DNA from 4 places in the Cellvibrio sp. KY-GH-1 genome. Region 4 is predicted to be linked to each of the others. Evidence: predicted binding sites of a transcription regulator. Region 4 holds the regulator's gene; each other region holds the start of a gene.
The links. Region 4 encodes sigma-54, which starts transcription at its own class of promoters, with help from an activator protein. Its sites were predicted from a motif close to TGGCACANNNNTTGCNNT; they were not measured.
Positions count from the first base shown of each region.

Region 1: a site for sigma-54 is predicted at 2,677-2,694, ahead of flgF (flagellar basal-body rod protein FlgF). Genes of this name have one in related genera too.
Region 2: a site for sigma-54 is predicted at 1,954-1,971, ahead of D0C16_RS11205 (pilin). Genes of this name have one in related genera too.
Region 3: a site for sigma-54 is predicted at 3,210-3,227, ahead of cynS (cyanase). Genes of this name have one in related genera too.

Region 1 is NZ_CP031728.1:1,138,024-1,142,267, forward strand. Features, by position in the region: gene D0C16_RS04760 (flagellar basal body P-ring protein FlgI) at 1-244, opposite strand, end outside; gene flgH (flagellar basal body L-ring protein FlgH) at 309-1,004, opposite strand; gene flgG (flagellar basal-body rod protein FlgG) at 1,032-1,817, opposite strand; gene flgF (flagellar basal-body rod protein FlgF) at 1,863-2,606, opposite strand; gene D0C16_RS04780 (flagellar hook-basal body complex protein) at 2,908-4,244, opposite strand, start outside.
Region 2 is NZ_CP031728.1:2,595,218-2,599,461, reverse strand. Features, by position in the region: gene D0C16_RS11215 (serine hydrolase) at 1-1,063, shown strand, start outside; gene tfpZ (TfpX/TfpZ family type IV pilin accessory protein) at 1,081-1,770, shown strand; gene D0C16_RS11205 (pilin) at 2,006-2,476, shown strand; gene nadC (carboxylating nicotinate-nucleotide diphosphorylase) at 2,530-3,384, opposite strand; gene D0C16_RS11195 (DUF1631 domain-containing protein) at 3,602-4,244, shown strand, end outside.
Region 3 is NZ_CP031728.1:3,932,212-3,936,455, forward strand. Features, by position in the region: gene D0C16_RS16645 (TetR/AcrR family transcriptional regulator) at 1-327, shown strand, start outside; gene D0C16_RS16650 (SDR family NAD(P)-dependent oxidoreductase) at 427-1,176, shown strand; gene D0C16_RS16655 (CAP domain-containing protein) at 1,229-2,524, opposite strand; gene cynS (cyanase) at 2,625-3,065, opposite strand; gene D0C16_RS16665 (sigma-54-dependent Fis family transcriptional regulator) at 3,395-4,244, shown strand, end outside.
Region 4 is NZ_CP031728.1:2,251,095-2,255,338, reverse strand. Features, by position in the region: gene rapZ (RNase adapter RapZ) at 1-69, opposite strand, end outside; gene ptsN (PTS IIA-like nitrogen regulatory protein PtsN) at 82-534, opposite strand; gene hpf (ribosome hibernation-promoting factor, HPF/YfiA family) at 584-874, opposite strand; gene D0C16_RS09755 (RNA polymerase factor sigma-54) at 981-2,651, opposite strand; gene lptB (LPS export ABC transporter ATP-binding protein) at 2,887-3,612, opposite strand; gene lptA (lipopolysaccharide transport periplasmic protein LptA) at 3,618-4,244, opposite strand, start outside; gene lptC (LPS export ABC transporter periplasmic protein LptC) at 4,243-4,244, opposite strand, start outside.

The DNA.
Region 1 (4,244 bases), 1.1 Mb from region 4:
GCATGCGCGCACCTTCCGGTACAGTAATGCCAAATTGTTTCAACATGGAATTAAAGGACTGCACAGTAAACGGAGATTGCGTCGTTTGGTCGCCGGTACCATCAAGCCCAACCACGAGACCATAACCTACTAATTGGTTCGCGCGCACGCCGGCAACACTGGCAATGTCTTTAATGCGCTCGGCTTTGGCAGCAGTGCTCGCCCACATCAACACACCGATGACTAACCAACAAAAATTACGCATATATACCTCAACCAAAATGTTACTCGCACATCTACGACCAATTAGATTAGCGCCAGGCGTACAATTAAAGCGGCCACAAATCACTGTTAAAGAAGCGCGACAACCAACCCATTTGTTGGGTGCTAGCCAATTCGCCAGTGCCACTGTAGGAAATTTTGGCGTTCGCTAAACGCGTAGAAACGATAGTATTGTCTGGCGCAATATCTTCCGGGCGCACAATGCCACTGATGCGAATAAATTCATCGCCGCGATTCAAGGTAATCCACTTTTCACCACGCACAATTAAATTTCCGTTGGGCAGAATTTCTGCCACTGTCACGGTTATATTGCCTTGCAAACTATTGCTCTGGTCTGCATCCGCACTGCCGTCAAAGGTGCGATCCTGTTCCATCGTCGTGGTTAATTCGTTGCCCTTAATGGTGGGATTTACCCCCAACAACGGCCCTGCATTAAAATTCACACCGCTCTTTTTCCCGGTAGTTACGCCAGAGGATTTTCTGGACACAGTGCGTTCACTCAGGGTTACGGTAATGACATCACCGACGAAATGCGCTTTGCGATCATCAAATAGATTCATACCGTACGCATCCTGATACAAAGAACCTTCCGTGCGCTGTGGAACTGGCATATTGGCAGCGATAGTCGGTGCATACGCAGGATCATCCGCCATAGGTTTTCTGTTAGCACAGCCACTCAGCACAACAATCGCCGCAACCAGGCTGATAAGTTGAACGCTTGAGAAAGAAAATTGCAGGTTCATGATGCGGCACTCAAGGTAAAAACGTGATTAAAGATTCTGCGTGATAAACTGCAGCATTTGGTCTGCCGTTGAAACCACTTTGGAATTCATTTCATACGCGCGCTGGGTAGTAATCATGTTCACCATTTCTTCCACGATATCCACGTTGGAATTTTCCAACATCCCTTGCTTAATAACACCCATACCATTCTCACCGGGTGTACCTTGCACCGGGTTGCCACTGGCTACCGTTTCTACAAACAAGTTCCCGCCAATTGGTTGCAAACCTGAGTGGTTAACAAAATCCACCATGGTAATGGTCCCCAATTGTTGCGGGTCCACTTGTCCATTTGTGTAACCATTCACAGTTCCATCAGTGCCAATCGTGACTTTGTTGGTGCCCTCAGGAATTACGATGGCGGGTTCCAGCAATAAACCATCGGCATTCACCACTTGCCCTTCACCATTAATTTGCAATTGGCCATTACGCGAATAAACGATGCTGCCATCCGGTTGCAGAAATTGCAGAAAACCGTGGCCATCAATCGCAATATCGAGCGACTGATCGGTGACTTGTAAATTACCCTGGGTAAACTCTTTCTGCGTTGCAACAACACGCACACCCGCACCCAATTGCAAACCGGACGGCAATTCGGTGTCTTGCGTTTGCTGTGCGCCTGGCTGACGCTGGTTTTGATACAGCAGATCCTCAAAAATAGCGCGGTCGCGCTTGTAACCAATCGTGCTGGTATTTGCCAGGTTATTGGAGATGGTAGTGAGCTGACGATCCTGTGCTGATAATCCGGTTTTACTGACATAGAGTGCGGCGTGCATGATCTATTCCTCAGGTTAAATGCATTAACAAAACGCATTAAAAAATTACGACATTTGCAATAACTGCGCTGACGCTGCTGAGTTTTCTTCAGCCGTCTTCATTACTTTTACTTGCATTTCATATTGGCGAGAGAGACTCAAAATTTGCGTGAATTCTTCCACAGCGTTGACATTGCTCCCCTCGTACATGCCGCTGCGAATAACGACTTCAGGTGCAACCGCTGCATTCAAACCATCGCGCTGACGAAATAAACCGTCATCGCCTTTTTCAATGGTTTTGATATCGGGATTCACTAATTTCAATTGGCCAACCTGCACCATGGCTTCCGGCCCCTGGCCCAACCCCACAATCGAGATAGTGCCATCAGAGCCAATTTGAACCTTTTCATTTTCGGGAATATTGATGGGGCCACCCGCGCCCAGCACAGGCAAGCCATTGGAAGTGCGTAACATGCCGTTCGCATCAACAGCGAGATTGCCAAAGCGGGTGTAAGCTTCTGAACCGTCCGGCGCTTGCACCGCGATAAAGCCGTTACCCTGAATGGCGACATCCAACGAATTATTAGTTGTGATCATCGGGCCGGACTCAAAATTTGAACGCGGTGATTCAGTCAATGCATAGGCGCGAGTGGGCTGACCTTCCCCGTAATACACACCCATACTGCGCGATTGTTCAAAGTCAGCACGAAAACCTGTGGTACTGAGGTTCGCCAAATTGTTGGCGCGATTAGCCTGGGCCAACATATTGTTCTTGGCACCGCTCATGGCAATAAACAGGGCTCTGTCCACGATTTTTACTCCGGTTTCCAGCACTAACTACTAGCGCTAGTTTTTTGGCGAATTTGCCGTTACCGGAAGTTCTGCAAGAGCGGTGCCAATCTGTGGATGTGATTTAATATATTGAAAATTAAAGATTTTTTCCGCTTACGTAGGGGCGCAATTTATTGCGCCCTGATGATTAACCAAATCATCGAATAGAAAGCGGCAAAGAGCTTCCGCTCTTTGCCGCTGTGTGAATGTAATTTTAATCTGTAGGGGCGCAATTTATTGCTCCCTTTTTATTGCGTCCGCATGCATTACCGGCCAGCTATTACCTCAAATTGATAATGGTTTGTGTTGTCGCATTGGCGGTTTCAATGGTTTTCGCATTCGCTTGATAGTTGCGCTGGGCGATAATCAAATTCACCAATTGCTCGGACAAATCTACGTTGGATTCTTCTATTGCACCCGCTGTTATGTTACCCAGTTGTGCGGAACCGGGAGCACCAATAATTGCTTCACCCGTTTCAAAGGTTTGTGCCCACATGGTATCGCCTACCGGTTTCAGGCCGTCAACACTGCTGAAGTTGGCCAACGCCACCTGCCCCAGAACCTGAGCTTCACCGTTGGTGAAACGCGCAAACACGATACCGGTATTGCTGATATCCAAACCAGCGAGGCGGCCAGTGGCGTAACCATTTTGATCTAACTGCTCAACGGCGAAGTCACCTTTAAACTGTGTACTGCCCGCCAAATCAATTAAAAAGTTGGAACTGGCCGGCGGCTCAGCAACGGGAACTGTACCGCCTTGCAATACATTGAGTGGGCCTAGCGCACCGATTGGGTCGCCATCTTCACCCAGTGGCGTCCAGTTGGAAATCAGCATTGAGTCAGTGGTGAATGGATCAATAGTACCGTCCGAATTGAAATGAATATTGAATGACGCCATGGTTGGCTCAGTATTCTGTGGCGATGGCAATGATGGATCCGGATCACCTACATTCTGACCATCAATTTGTACGTACATAATCCAATGATTAGGTGATGTCAGTGGATCTGCAGGGTCATATTCTTGCTTAACGAAAAAGTGACGCATGGAATGCGCATTACCCAAACTGTCGTAAATCGTCGTAGTGGTTGCATGGTTATAGGTTTTTTGATCGATAGGGTTAAACGCATTAATCGGAACAGGCGTAAAAAAGTTGGGCACATTAATCGAACCGAACATACTGCCGCCATATACAGGAACTGTGGGAGCACTACTTGCAATCGAATAGCCTTCTTGCATAGTAACTGTCACAGCACCACCTATTTTAATTGCATCGGTTGTGTTGTTTACGATTTGCGATGTCCCCTGATTACCTTGTACTTCAGCAACGCCGCCGGCAGTGTCAAAGGTAAATTCCAAATCTTTACCACTGGCAGATACGATTTCCAGGTTGCCGTCTGAATCCAGCGTCGCACTAATCCCCAACAACGTCGATGAACTTAACGCGTTGATCTCATCGCGCATTGCAGTCATGTCTGGAGCACCGGTAGAGGTCAAGTTAACGCCATTCAAACGGAAAGAACCGTTATTGGTAAACACTTTGGGAGGCACAGCCAACGCATCGGACGCATACAAAACTGCCGTGGTGCGCGCGGTCGCCGAAACGCCCGCAAGTTTAT
Region 2 (4,244 bases), 340 kb from region 4:
ATTCTCTTGGCTGAAAACTCTTCCTGAGTATGCGGTTCAGGAGCGCGGAGCTTATTCTGTGCAGGCGGTGTTTTTGTCGCCGGAGAAACATTTGGAAACCTGCAACCTTGGCTTTAAGGATAAAATGTTTGGCGAGCCAATTCGGGACGGTCATCGATATCGGTATGCCAGTACCACAAAGCTAATAACATCGGCCGCAATCATGCGACTCAAATCACAAGGCTTAATTAGTCTTGACGACAAACTGGTTAGCTTTCTTCCGGAACTTACCGAGTTTAAAGACGTAAGGGTTCGTCAAATTAGCATTGCCCACTTGCTCAACCATCAAGCTGGTTTTAATCGCTTGAGTCTTAATGGAGATCCAATGTTTCTAAGGCAAAGCAGGCCTTGGTGCCCGAAGAGCCTGGATAGATTGAAAACACTTACGCTCGGTTTTGCTCCCGGTCAAAAGCAAGTTTACTCAAACGAAGGTTATTGTCTTTTAGGTGAAGTGATTCGCCGCGTGACCGGTGAGCCGTATCGAAGTTATGTCGAGCGTGTGTTTACATTGGCGGCGCGTGATATCAAATTTGCCGGTGACCACTTTGATCAAGATGAAGTCAGGTATGATTATCGCTACGAGGAATGGTACAACGAAACTTACTTGGGACTTTTTGATTTTGACTCACTTTCCTCGTTAGCGGGATTAACGGGCTCTGCAGCGGCCTTGGCTGGATTGTTATGGGATATCAAACATCATTCCTCTTTTCCTTTTGTGCCGCCTTCGCCCGCGCAACCTTGCAGCTTTATCAGCAATAGCCGCTGTGTCTTTAACGGAGTGTTTCAGTATCAGCCTGAAAAAAATGGAATGGCACTTTATTACCACGAAGGGTACTTGCCCGGATCTTCTTCTATTGCCGTAGTTGATAGCTATGGTGGTGTGACTGTTTTGTTGCGAAGTGGCGCCGATAAACTTCAGGGCAGTCCCTCTAACGAATGGATTGTGTGGATTTATAAACAGCTAAATATTCATTACACGATGCAGGGTGTTCTACCCTTGTTGAGTGCATTACCTGAAAACTAATCATATTGAGATAATTTATGCGATTTAGATTGCGTTACTTCGCAGCGCACTTGCTACTTTCTTTTTTTGTCGCGCTAGCGTCATTGTATTGTGTGTTCGGAGTTTGGTATCCATCGCCACTCGATGTAGGTTTGGGAGTTACTGGCATATTTATGTTGTTGCTGGGTGTTGATGTAATAGTTGGACCATTGCTGACGTTATTGGTGGCAAAACCAGGTAAGCGAACGCTAAAAATGGATTTGGCAATTATTGGAATATTGCAGGCGATCGCTCTTGGGTATGGCTTATACATCGTGGCACAAGGGCGTCCGGTGTGGTTGGTATACAGCAATAAACATTTTGTGGCCGTTCAGGCGTATGAAGCTGTAGTGCGCGGGGAAAATACTAGCAAGGATTTTTCGTTATCATTTAGTGGGCCTAGCTGGGGGGCGGTGTCAGATAAGGCGACAGATCAAGGGGCTGACGCTGCTTACAGCCAGAATTCTTTGGTCCCTTTTAACGAGCGGTCACATAACGCATTCTCAAATGCGCTTCCTATTGAAATTCTTAATCGTTTTAATGACAAAGCGAAGGTGGAGTCGATATTGCTGCAATATCCAGAATCTGACAGTTATATTCCTATGGCAGCTAAAAACAAGTCGTTGGTTGTTTTGGTGAGCAAAACGCAAGAAAAGTTAATTGCGATAGTGGAACTGGCTCCATGGTAGCTCATGAGATTTTTTGTGCAGCATTAGCCACTCAGTTTTTCGCTACCGTCTTCTTTCACTTTGTGACGTTTTGCGTCAACCGAGTAAAATGAAATATAACTCTACGCCATAACTGGAGTTTCTTTTTGTTCCAATTTTCTTGGAACCTCGATTTTTACTGCGTATTTTTTTGTTTTTTTAAGCTGGCTTGAAACTTGCTGACCAGGGATAGCAACGGCCTTTTTTGGACTCTAAGATGAAAAGATACAATTCACATGGTTTTACGCTAATCGAATTGATGATTGTAGTAGCAATCATTGGAATTCTTGCAGCTGTTGCGCTCCCCTCTTATCAGGTTTACGTTGCCAAATCCCAAGCATCCAGAGTGATGTCCGAAGCCAGTAGTTTGAGGGCATTGGTAGAAAGTTGTTTGAACCAAGGTTTAGTTGTAATCGGGGGCGCTGATGGAGAGTGTGATCCTGGCGCGGTTGGTTCTAGTCTGATCGATGGCGCCTCGCAAACGGGCGCGGTTTTGCCTGCGGGACAAGGTGTTCCGCAAGTCGCGATCGCTGTGGGAGGCGAGGTGACAATTGTTGCAACCTTCGGTGTGAGTGCAGTACCGGCGCTATCTACTAGAACTTTGACATGGACGAGGACTGCGGAAGGTTCATGGAGCTGCGCTACCACACTCGACGCTCCTTATCGCCCTAAAGGCTGTGACCTCTAGCCGAAACGGGAACTGCTTAATCCATTTCCGGTGAGCATGCAGTTGCGTGGAAATCAAGTCAATCTCATCGACAAATCCACCGCCCTGCAATGTTTCGTGAGCGCTCCAATCGAAATAAAATCCACCCCGGTTTCTGCCGTAGGAATCAGGGTGGCTTCATTGATATTTCCGGATGCCTCGAGTTTTGCGCGCTTAGCTGTAATTTCCACTGCTTTTTTCATATCTTCAATAGAAAAATTATCAAGCATAATAATATCCGCTTTAGCAGATAATGCCTGCTCCAACTCATCAAATGTTTCTACCTCGACTTCTATCGGTTTTCCCGGCGCAATCTGATTTGCCCTCGCAACTGCTTGGACTATTCCACCACAAGCAGCAATATGGTTTTCTTTAATCAAAAAGGCATCGTAGAGGCCAATGCGATGGTTATGGCAACCGCCACAAGCAACGGCATATTTTTGCGCAGTCCGCAGTCCCGGAATGGTTTTTCGCGTGTCCAGCAGTTTTACTTGGGTATGCGAAACACGCTGAGCATATTGGCGGCTGATGGTGGCAGTACCTGAGAGTGTTTGTACAAAATTAAGGGCAGGGCGCTCGCCAGTTAATAAGCTGCGCGCGTTGCCTTTTAAGCTAAATAGCAAGCTGTTTGCTGCTACCTGTGCTCCGTCTTCCACGAACCAGTTGATTTCAACTGTGGGATCTAGCTGGCTGAAAACTTCTTCAACCCAGGCTTTACCACAAAAAACACAGTCGTCTCGAGTAATGATTCGGGCTTCAGCTTGTGCGTCGGCGGCAATTAATTGGGCAGTAATATCGCCTGCACCTATGTCCTCCTCGAGTGCCATTGCAACGGTTTTGGTTATATCTTCGCGTAATGTGGGTAGATTTTTGCTATAAAAAATATTCATAGAAAGTGTCGAATAATTAAACAGATTATTTGATAAAAGGGGGCTAAATGGCGCGTTTTTCAGCCTTTAATTACTAAATATACTTAAAAACAGCAAAACAGGCCTAGTGGTTATAACTGTTTGTGATATGCCTCTCGATCCTGTCATTTGCCTATTTGGTGTCTCTTGCCCTTGGTTATACTTCAATTACGCAAGTTTTTACTAATGGTAATCCACCATGTCTGAGCATCTCAAAGCAGACCCCAAAAAGGTCGTTCAATTAAATGTAGAGCGGAATTCTACCGCGAATTCGCAAGTTGCACTCGCGCGTTTGCCTGCTGCAATGCATACATTGCGTGATAAGGCTCGCCAGCAGCTGCAATTATTTTTGCGCGAGCTGTTCGATAAAGTGGACGACGCCATGTTTGAGTTGGCAGATAAAGCCAACAATAACCATGACCAAAATATCTTTTTTGACTCCATGCGCGAGGTACGTATTCGCCGTCGCGCAATGGAAGCTGCTTTTTTCCGTAGTGTTGATATCAGCTTTGCCCGTCTATTGGACCCCAATGCCTACCGCGATGAAAAGCAAGCGAACGATAGTTCTGTGTCGTTGGATGATCTGTCGCTGGTTAAAAACGACGAGCTGGAGGAAATGGTTGCGGTTGACGGGATGGTTAACAAAGCCAACGAACAGTTCAGTGAAGCTATCCAGCATTTGACATTACGTATTGATCATTTGGTGCCGATTAAGGTTTACCAAAAGAATAATCCGCTGGGCGTCGACGTGATTTGCGGAGCATTTATCGACTCCACTAAAACACTCAATGTTGATGTTAAGGCCAAGTTGGTATTGTTCAAGCTGTTTGACAATATCGTAA
Region 3 (4,244 bases), 1.7 Mb from region 4:
TTCGATGAGGCATTGGCTTACTTTGGTGAACACTTTGGCCGGTGTAATTGTTTGCTGGGCAATCTGGGTCAGGAACTGGCGCTGCAGTCGGATACTATGCGCGCGGCCATTGGCCGGCATTATCTACGCGTTGAAATGTTGATTGCAGATTGTCTAACCGAAGCCAAAGCCAATGGAGAGTTGGCAAGTAGTGCCGATGAAACACTATTGGCCCGCCAGTTATTCGCTGCCTGGGAAGGTTGCCTGGTTCGCGCCAAACTGGCGCAAACAACCCAGCCACTACGGGAATTACTGGATCTTTATTTTGGTCAGGTGCTAAAGCCCTGATAGGGCTCTTAGCCAGATGAAACCGGAGCCGCATGGCTCTTTTTTTAGAGTTTTAAACTAGACGACCGGTCTACTTTTAATCAAATGGAGTAATGAAAAATGACGATTGAATGGCAAAACAAGGTGGCATTAGTCACCGGAGCTAACCGGGGTATTGGCCTGGCGTTGGTAGAAGCCCTGATCGCACGCGGTGCAAAGCGAGTCTACGTCAGCGGGCGAGATACACAGGCTATAGCGATAACCGTCGAAGCTTTAGCGCAACCTTCAACAGAATTAATTCCCATCACCCTGGACGTAACTTCATCCTCCGACATCCGCAGAGTTCAGACGCAAATCAGCGAACTGGATTTATTGGTTAACAATGCCGGTATCGCTCTGGCGAGTGGATTTATTCAGGACACGAGCGATAAGGTTGCCCAGTTGGAAATGGCAACCCACTACTTTGGACCGCTCAGCCTAACCCATGCGCTTTTACCATCTCTGCGTCACTCGCCCGAGGCGGCCATAGTGAATATAAGTTCTATTGCCGGTATCGCCAATATGCCATTGCTTGGCCCCTACTCTGCAGCAAAAGCTGCGCTTCACTCTTTTACCCAGGGTTTGCGCGCCGAGCTTCAGCGCGAGGAAATTTTCGTGCAGGGAGTTTATCCAGGGCCAGTGGCAACACGTTTGTCAGAAGGTTATGACCTACCCAAACCGCAACCAGCGGAGGTCGCTGAAATTATTTTGGATAGTTTGGAACAAAAAATCGAAGATGTATTTCCCGATGCCCTGTCCCAACACTGGTATCAAACCTTTAAAACGGAACCCAAGCAGTTGGAGCGCGAATACGCTGCCTGGCTTGGATAAGAGTGCTTCACCCTCAACAGGGATGTTGAGTTTTTAAAATTTCATGGAGCTTCTAGGGCGCATTCACGTTCAAATTATTGCCCGTTTTAATCACATCCAATTTACGATTTTTTCCCGATACCTGTACCGAATAAAAAACCGGTGCGCCCAAGGCATTGCCGGTAATACTTAATTCGTAATTGCCATTGGGGAGCGGGATTGAATAGGCACCAGTGTTGTAAACGGGGTAGGATTTGCTATTGGTGGTGATGGTAATTCCATTCAGGCCTTCACCCACATCGTAAAATTCATTGTTATTTTTATCCTCATAAATCACACCCGTTAAAAAATAGCTGGAGCCCGATTTTGCAAAATTCTGGGTGAGCATGGAGGATAAATAATTGCGGTCATCACTCATGAAATAGCCTTGTTGTTGCCCAACGCCCAATTCGCGATAATTCTCGTTAAGAATATTCACGCGATGACCCGGCGATTTAAATAATCCCTCATGTTGCGAAACGGCATAACTCGTTAAATTAATACTGTTGCCAGTAGTACCACCCCAGGCAATATTTTCACCGCTCATCCAACTGCCGGTAAATTGATAACCCACCGCCTGCATACGCTCGTGCGGTGTGGAATTATTGACACCGGTGTGCGAAAACACATCCGCATCCAGCATCCATTGCGAATGCAAACGCGCCGATTCGATTAACAATAGATTATGAGTGAGCGGCTGTTTAGGTGTATCGGTAATTTGTGTTCCGGTAATGCCATCATTTAAACCAATACCTAAACGCGCGGCTTCAGCGCCAGGGTTAGCACGCGCACGATTTATTAATTCAACCACTAATACTTCTTGCGCGGTTGGCTGTTTGGCAAGGTCAATCGACCCTGGAGTGGCACTGACTTCGCCACTTGCAGTACTTTCGCGATCCGCTTGGATCGCAGTAACCACAAAATAATAGGTTTCGCCATTGCGCAAATTATTAATCACAGTCGGTGAAGTTACGTTATCCACGCGGGTACCATCATCAAAGCTGGCAATATTGTTAATTAAAATATTGGCTTCGGACGCGTAGTAGATACGATAACCAGTTGCTCCGGACACCGGATTCCAAGTCATAGTCACTGAAGCATTGCTTGCAATTGCCGTCAGGTTTTGCGGGGCAGCCAGTGTTCCGCTAGATGAATTGGCTAGTGAACTTAACGAACTGGCCGACGAACTTGTTGCTGTTGAGCTGGAGGCGGGTGAACTGGTGCCCGGTGATGGATTCGAATTGCCACCACCGGATCCACCACCACAAGCGGCTAAGGTCGATACAATAAAAACAACTAATAATTGTTGCGGAAATAAATTTCTACTCATAGCTGCAGTACCCAATCTCGCTAGTTGTAAAAATACTAACAAGATTGGCGGTTTTTATCCGAGACCCTAACCACACCTAAGGTGTGACGGGTTGTTTGCATCACCAAGCTTTGTAAGGTAAAAACTTGCCATTTAAATTGATAATTACCCGATCGCCTTTGGGATTTTCTTCTTTGCCAATCTCCATCGAAAAATCGATGGCACTCATAATGCCATCGCCAAATTTCTCGTGGATGATTTCTTTGATCGTCGGCCCGTATACACCGATCATTTCATAAAGGCGGTAAATTAACGGATCTTGCGGGATGCTGTGTTCCCAACTTTTACTGGGACATTGCATTAACGCCAGTTTCGCCGCTTCGGGCAAATCAAATAATTTACACAGTGCTTCTGCTTTATCAGCTGGAGCGCTGTTCATACCCAAACATACCGACGTCGTCCACACTGGCGACATACCAATGCTGGCAGCAATGCCTTCCCAGCTCAAATTCAGTTTTTGTTTGGCCAGCACAATTGCTTCTACAACGTCTTGTTTTTTCATCGCTACTTTTTCCATCAAAATTACCTCTGGGTGATTGCCTGTTTGCTGTGCACCGGCTTTTGGGAATGGTCTTGATTAAGGCAGATTTAATCCGTTGCTCAATTGAATGGTCGGCCTTGTCTACTCACGCGCATCACAGCCATTATTGCGATAGTCATGCCAATATCCCCTTATCAGTTTAAGTGACTGATTCATCGAGATTTTTTATTTTTAATCGCAGAACCTACTACAACGATTTTTCGTGACCACCGAAATATCGTGATGGTTTGGCACGATTTTTCGTTGGCATTGGGTAATTCCTTTTATTGCAATTGAATGAGGCCAGTTCTGTGACCGAAACCTACCCACACCTTTGCCAGGCAAACCATGAACATCTGGCGATTCCCGCCATTACTCATATCTTTCAGGCATTTGCACAACAAAATCAGTTGCTACTAAACGCAGCTGGCGAAGGCATCTACGGTGTTGACACTGAAGGGCGCGCGACTTTCGTAAATCCAGCGGCAGAGCGTATTTTGGGTTGGAAGGCTGATGAGTTACTCGGAAAAAATATCCACGTAGCGATTCACCACAGCCACACAGATGGCTCGGATTATTGTGTGCAGGATTGCCCGATCTTTGCGGCCTTTCGCGATGGGACCGTGCGACGGGTAGACGATGAAGTGTTCTGGTGCCGCGATGGTCATGCGGTACCGGTGGAATACACCAGTACACCTGTATATGAACACAACACTCTGGTGGGTGCAGTAGTTATTTTTCGCGATGTTTCCGAACGAAAAAGTGCAGAAGCCAAATTGCATAACACCATGGAAGAATTGCGCGCGGCGCTGGAAGAGGTAAAGCAACTTAAACACAAACTCGAATTGGAGAATGCCTATTTACAACAAGAGATCAGCGAAGGGTTTAACTCGCACCATATCATCGGATGCAGCCCCGCAGTGCAACAAATGAATTATCAAATACAGTTAGTCGCACCTACAGTTGCGACTGTATTTATTACCGGTGAATCGGGAACCGGGAAGGAATTGATTGCACGAGCTATTCATCGCGCCAGCGATCGCAACCAACGTCCGTTGATTCGCGTTAATTGCGCAGCAATTCCTCCAGAATTATTTGAGAGTGAATTTTTTGGCCATGTACGGGGCGCATTTTCTGGCGCGGTAAGTACGCGCATGGGCC
Region 4 (4,244 bases):
ATCCTCGAGTACGTGGAGTGCGGTACTTTTTCCCGAGCCTGAAAGGCCGCTGACAATAACCAGATGCATAAGGCTGTGCCTCTAGAGTGCCGCGATAGCTGCCTGGTAGAGCGCTTGATCGCTCTCCGCCTTGCGCAGCCGCTGGCGGTATTCCGGATTATTCAATGCGCCTGCCAGAGTAGCCAGGGTTTGCAGATGCTCATCATGAGCATCTTCTGGCACCAGCATCGCAAAGAGAATATCCACTGGTTGTGAATCTATGGCGTCAAAATCGATTGGTTCTGCCAAGGTAATCAACGCGCCTACTGTACCGGTGCAATTTTCCACGCGGCAGTGGGGAATGGCGACACCGTGGCCAATTCCGGTAGAGCCCAGGCGCTCGCGCCCTATAAGGCGCCGAAAAAGTTCATCGGCATCAATTGCTGGAATATCTTGCGCAATGGCATTGGCCAGCAATTCCAGTGCACGTTTTTTGCTGCCGCCTTCTACGCCGCACAGGGTGCGGCTGGCGCTGATAAGTGATTCGATTTGCATAACTCAACTGATGCCTTGGCATCCTCGGTTGCGCGCTGAAATCATTCAATTAACGATGACTGCGCATTTTTTCTTTGTGTTTAATTAATTGACGATCCAGCTTGTCTGCCAGGGCATCAATCGCCGCGTAAAGATCTTCGTGGGTTGAATCGGCATGGATATCTTTGCCGCTTACATGAATGGTCGCTTCTGCTTTTTGAATCAGTTTGTCTACGGAGAGAATTACGTGTGTTGTAGTGATGCGGTCGTGATGATTGCTCAGGCGTTCAATTTTACTGGTGACATAATCTCTTAATGAGTCCGTGACTTCGAGGTGATGGCCACTGATATTTATTTGCATAGGTGCTTCCTCATAGTTTGGCTGGCCAAGGGTGCCAGTCGATCAATAAAATCAATGCAGTGTTTGTTCTGCATGCAACATCCCTATCCAGTTTCCTGTATAAAAATTAAATCGTTTTGCGCTCATTTGACGGTGGAATATTCAGCGATTCACGGTACTTGGCAATAGTGCGACGCGCCACCTGAATTCCTTGTTCAGCGAGTAGATCGGTAATTTTACTGTCACTTAACGGCTTTTTAGGATTCTCGGCATTTACCAGTTTTTTGATAATGGCGCGAATCGCTGTTGATGAACATTCGCCGCCGCTGTCGGTGCTTACATGGCTGGAGAAAAAATATTTCAGCTCGAAGATGCCTTGCGGAGTGTGCATATATTTTTGCGTGGTTACGCGCGAAATGGTGGACTCATGCATTTCCACAATTTCGGCAATATCGTGCAACACTAAGGGCTTCATTGCCTCTGGCCCGTAATCAAGGAACCCGCGTTGTTTCTCGACAATACAGCTGGCGACTTTTAACAGGGTTTCATTGCGGCTTTGCAGGCTTTTCAAAAACCAGCGCGCTTCCTGCAAATTATCTTTCAGAAACGTATTGTCGCTGCTGGAATCAGCACGTTTCACCATGGATGCATAATCGGCATTGATACGAAGACGCGGTGCAATTTCTGGATTCAGCTCAACTAACCAGCGACCATCGCGCTTTTCTACAAAGACATCGGGTACTACATATTCTGTATCGCCACTGGCAATCATATCGCCCGGGCGCGGATTCAAGCTTTGAATCAATGCGACCGCTTGGCTCAATTCAGCTTCTTTTAGTTTGGTGCGCCGCATTAACTGGCGATAGTCGCGGCTGCCAAGCACAGGTAAATATTGTTTTGCGATTAATTTGGCAGAGTCGAGAAAGGGTGTCTTGGGGTCGAACTGTTGTAGTTGCACCAATAAACATTCAGACAGATTTTGGCTGCACACTCCGCAAGGGTCGAATTGTTGCAGGCGGTGTTGAACAGCAACGACTTCATCCAGCTCGAGCTCTTCAAATTCATCGCGCATGCCTTCGAAAATTTCTTCGAGCGTGATTGAAAGCATGCCGCTGGGTTCTACTGCATCGATGATAGCCATCGCCAGGATACGGTCACGGTCAGACATCGGTGTAAGATTAAGTTGCCACATCAAGTGATCATACAAAGAATCAGTTGCTGCACGACGACTTTCAAAATCGTTGTCTTCATTATCGTAATTGCTCGAGCTGCTGGATGAAGATGCCTGATATACATCGTCCCAGCTAGTGTCTACTGGCAAGTCGCTGGGGATCGCTTCACTCCAGTCGCCATTGTCGGCACTAAAGTTTTCACCTTCGCCATATACATCGGCATCACCAAAAGATTCACTTTCACCAAAACTCTCACCATCGCCGAAGCTATCGCCATCGCTAAAGTTGTCGCCTTCGGAATAATTGCTGGTTTCCTGATAACTATCACTATTGGCGGTGTAATTTTCGGTACCGCTGAAATCGGTGGTGTCATCCCCGTTAGTGTCGGCGGCGATTTCCTGCTGGCGATTGTAGTCGGTAGCGTCCAGCTCACTGCCTTCGTAATCTGAAGTTTGGCTGGGGGAATCAAAACCTTCTTCCACTTCAAGCATTGGATTGGATTCGAGTGCTTCCTGGATTTCCTGTTGTAAATCCAGAGTGGAAAGCTGCAAGAGGCGGATAGCCTGTTGCAGCTGGGGAGTCATGGTCAGCTGTTGACCGAGTTTGAGCTGGAGCGATTGTTTCATTGTGAGGTAGACAAACCCTTATGGCGCAGAAGCGTTATCAAAGCGCAGGATGAAAACAACAGATAAGCGGAGTTTAGTCAGGGTTTGCGCCGCAAGCAACAACCGTAAGCAATCTCTATGCCTAATAAATAAATAATGTTACTTGTCAAGTTGTTTGTCACTAGGATCAGCTGGGTAAATAGGTAATACCCAACGGGTCTTTGAGTTGAATGGTGATGTGTCGGCGGTAATTTAATTAGAGGCGGAAGTTCTCGCCCAGATAGACTTCGCGTACCTTGCTATTACTCAGCACGGTATCGGCATCACCCTCGGCGATAATATGGCCTTCGCTGACAATATAGGCGGTTTCGCAGATATCCAGTGTTTCACGTACGTTGTGGTCGGTAATGAGAACGCCTATGCCGCGATCTTTCAGGTGGCGAACAATTTCTTTGATGTCGTTTACCGAAATAGGGTCAACGCCGGCAAAGGGTTCATCAAGTAGGATAAATTTGGGATCCGTTGCCAGGGCGCGAGCAATTTCAACCCGGCGGCGTTCACCGCCTGACAGGGCCATGCCCAAACTGTCACGGATATGGGTAATGTGGAATTCATTGAGCAATGACTCCAGTTTTTCCTTGCGTTGGGCGGCGTTCATATCCTGGCGAGTTTCAAGAATTGCCATGATGTTATCGGCTACGCTCAGTTTGCGGAAAATCGAGGCTTCTTGCGGCAAATAGCCAATGCCAGCGCGGGCGCGGCCATGAATTGGCAAGTTGGTGATATCGCGTTCGTCGATCAGTACGGTGCCATTATCGGCGGGCACCAAGCCGGCGATCATATAAAAACAGGTGGTTTTGCCGGCGCCGTTTGGCCCTAGTAGGCCGACAATGTGCCCGCTTTCCACGGTAATAGAAACATCAATAACCACTTTGCGTTTCTTGTAGCTTTTGGCGAGATGGCGAGCATGCAAACGGGACATAGGCATTAATTTTGTGAGCTGGTTGATGGAGCGGCAGCGCTACTGGTTTCAGTGGGTGCGCTGGCTGGCGCAGGTGCTTGCTCGTCGAGCTTTTTGATCTCAACGGCGTCACCTTTGGCACCTTTGGGTGGGATCACAATCTCAATCCGCTCGGCATTGCCATCGATACTGCTGTTGCCACCAGCGGCCTTCATAACCTCTTTCACCAGATCGTAGTCAATTCGGGGCCCTTTCATAACCGCGCCGTTTTGTTCAACGGAAGCGTCTTCAATCAGCAATAAGCGCTGATTGTCAGGGGTATAGGTAATTTGTTTGGCGGCGGCGGTTACCAACCCCTGATCTTTTTCCGGCTGTTGCTGGAAGCGGGCGGGAACGCCCTGAGCCACCATTTTTTCTACATCGTTATCGGCGTTGGTGTGAATCACGATCGAGTCAGCAGTGATAACCAATGTTCCCTGCTGAATGATCACTGAACCGGTGTAGGTTGCAATTCCGTTTTTTTGGTCAACGGTAAGTTTTTCTGCAGAGCCGCGAATGGTTTCGTTTTTATCGCTGGGTAGCGCAAATGACTGGCAGGCACAGGCAAGCAAGCTGAGAGCAACAAAATAGCGCGTAGCGCGTAAGAATTTTTT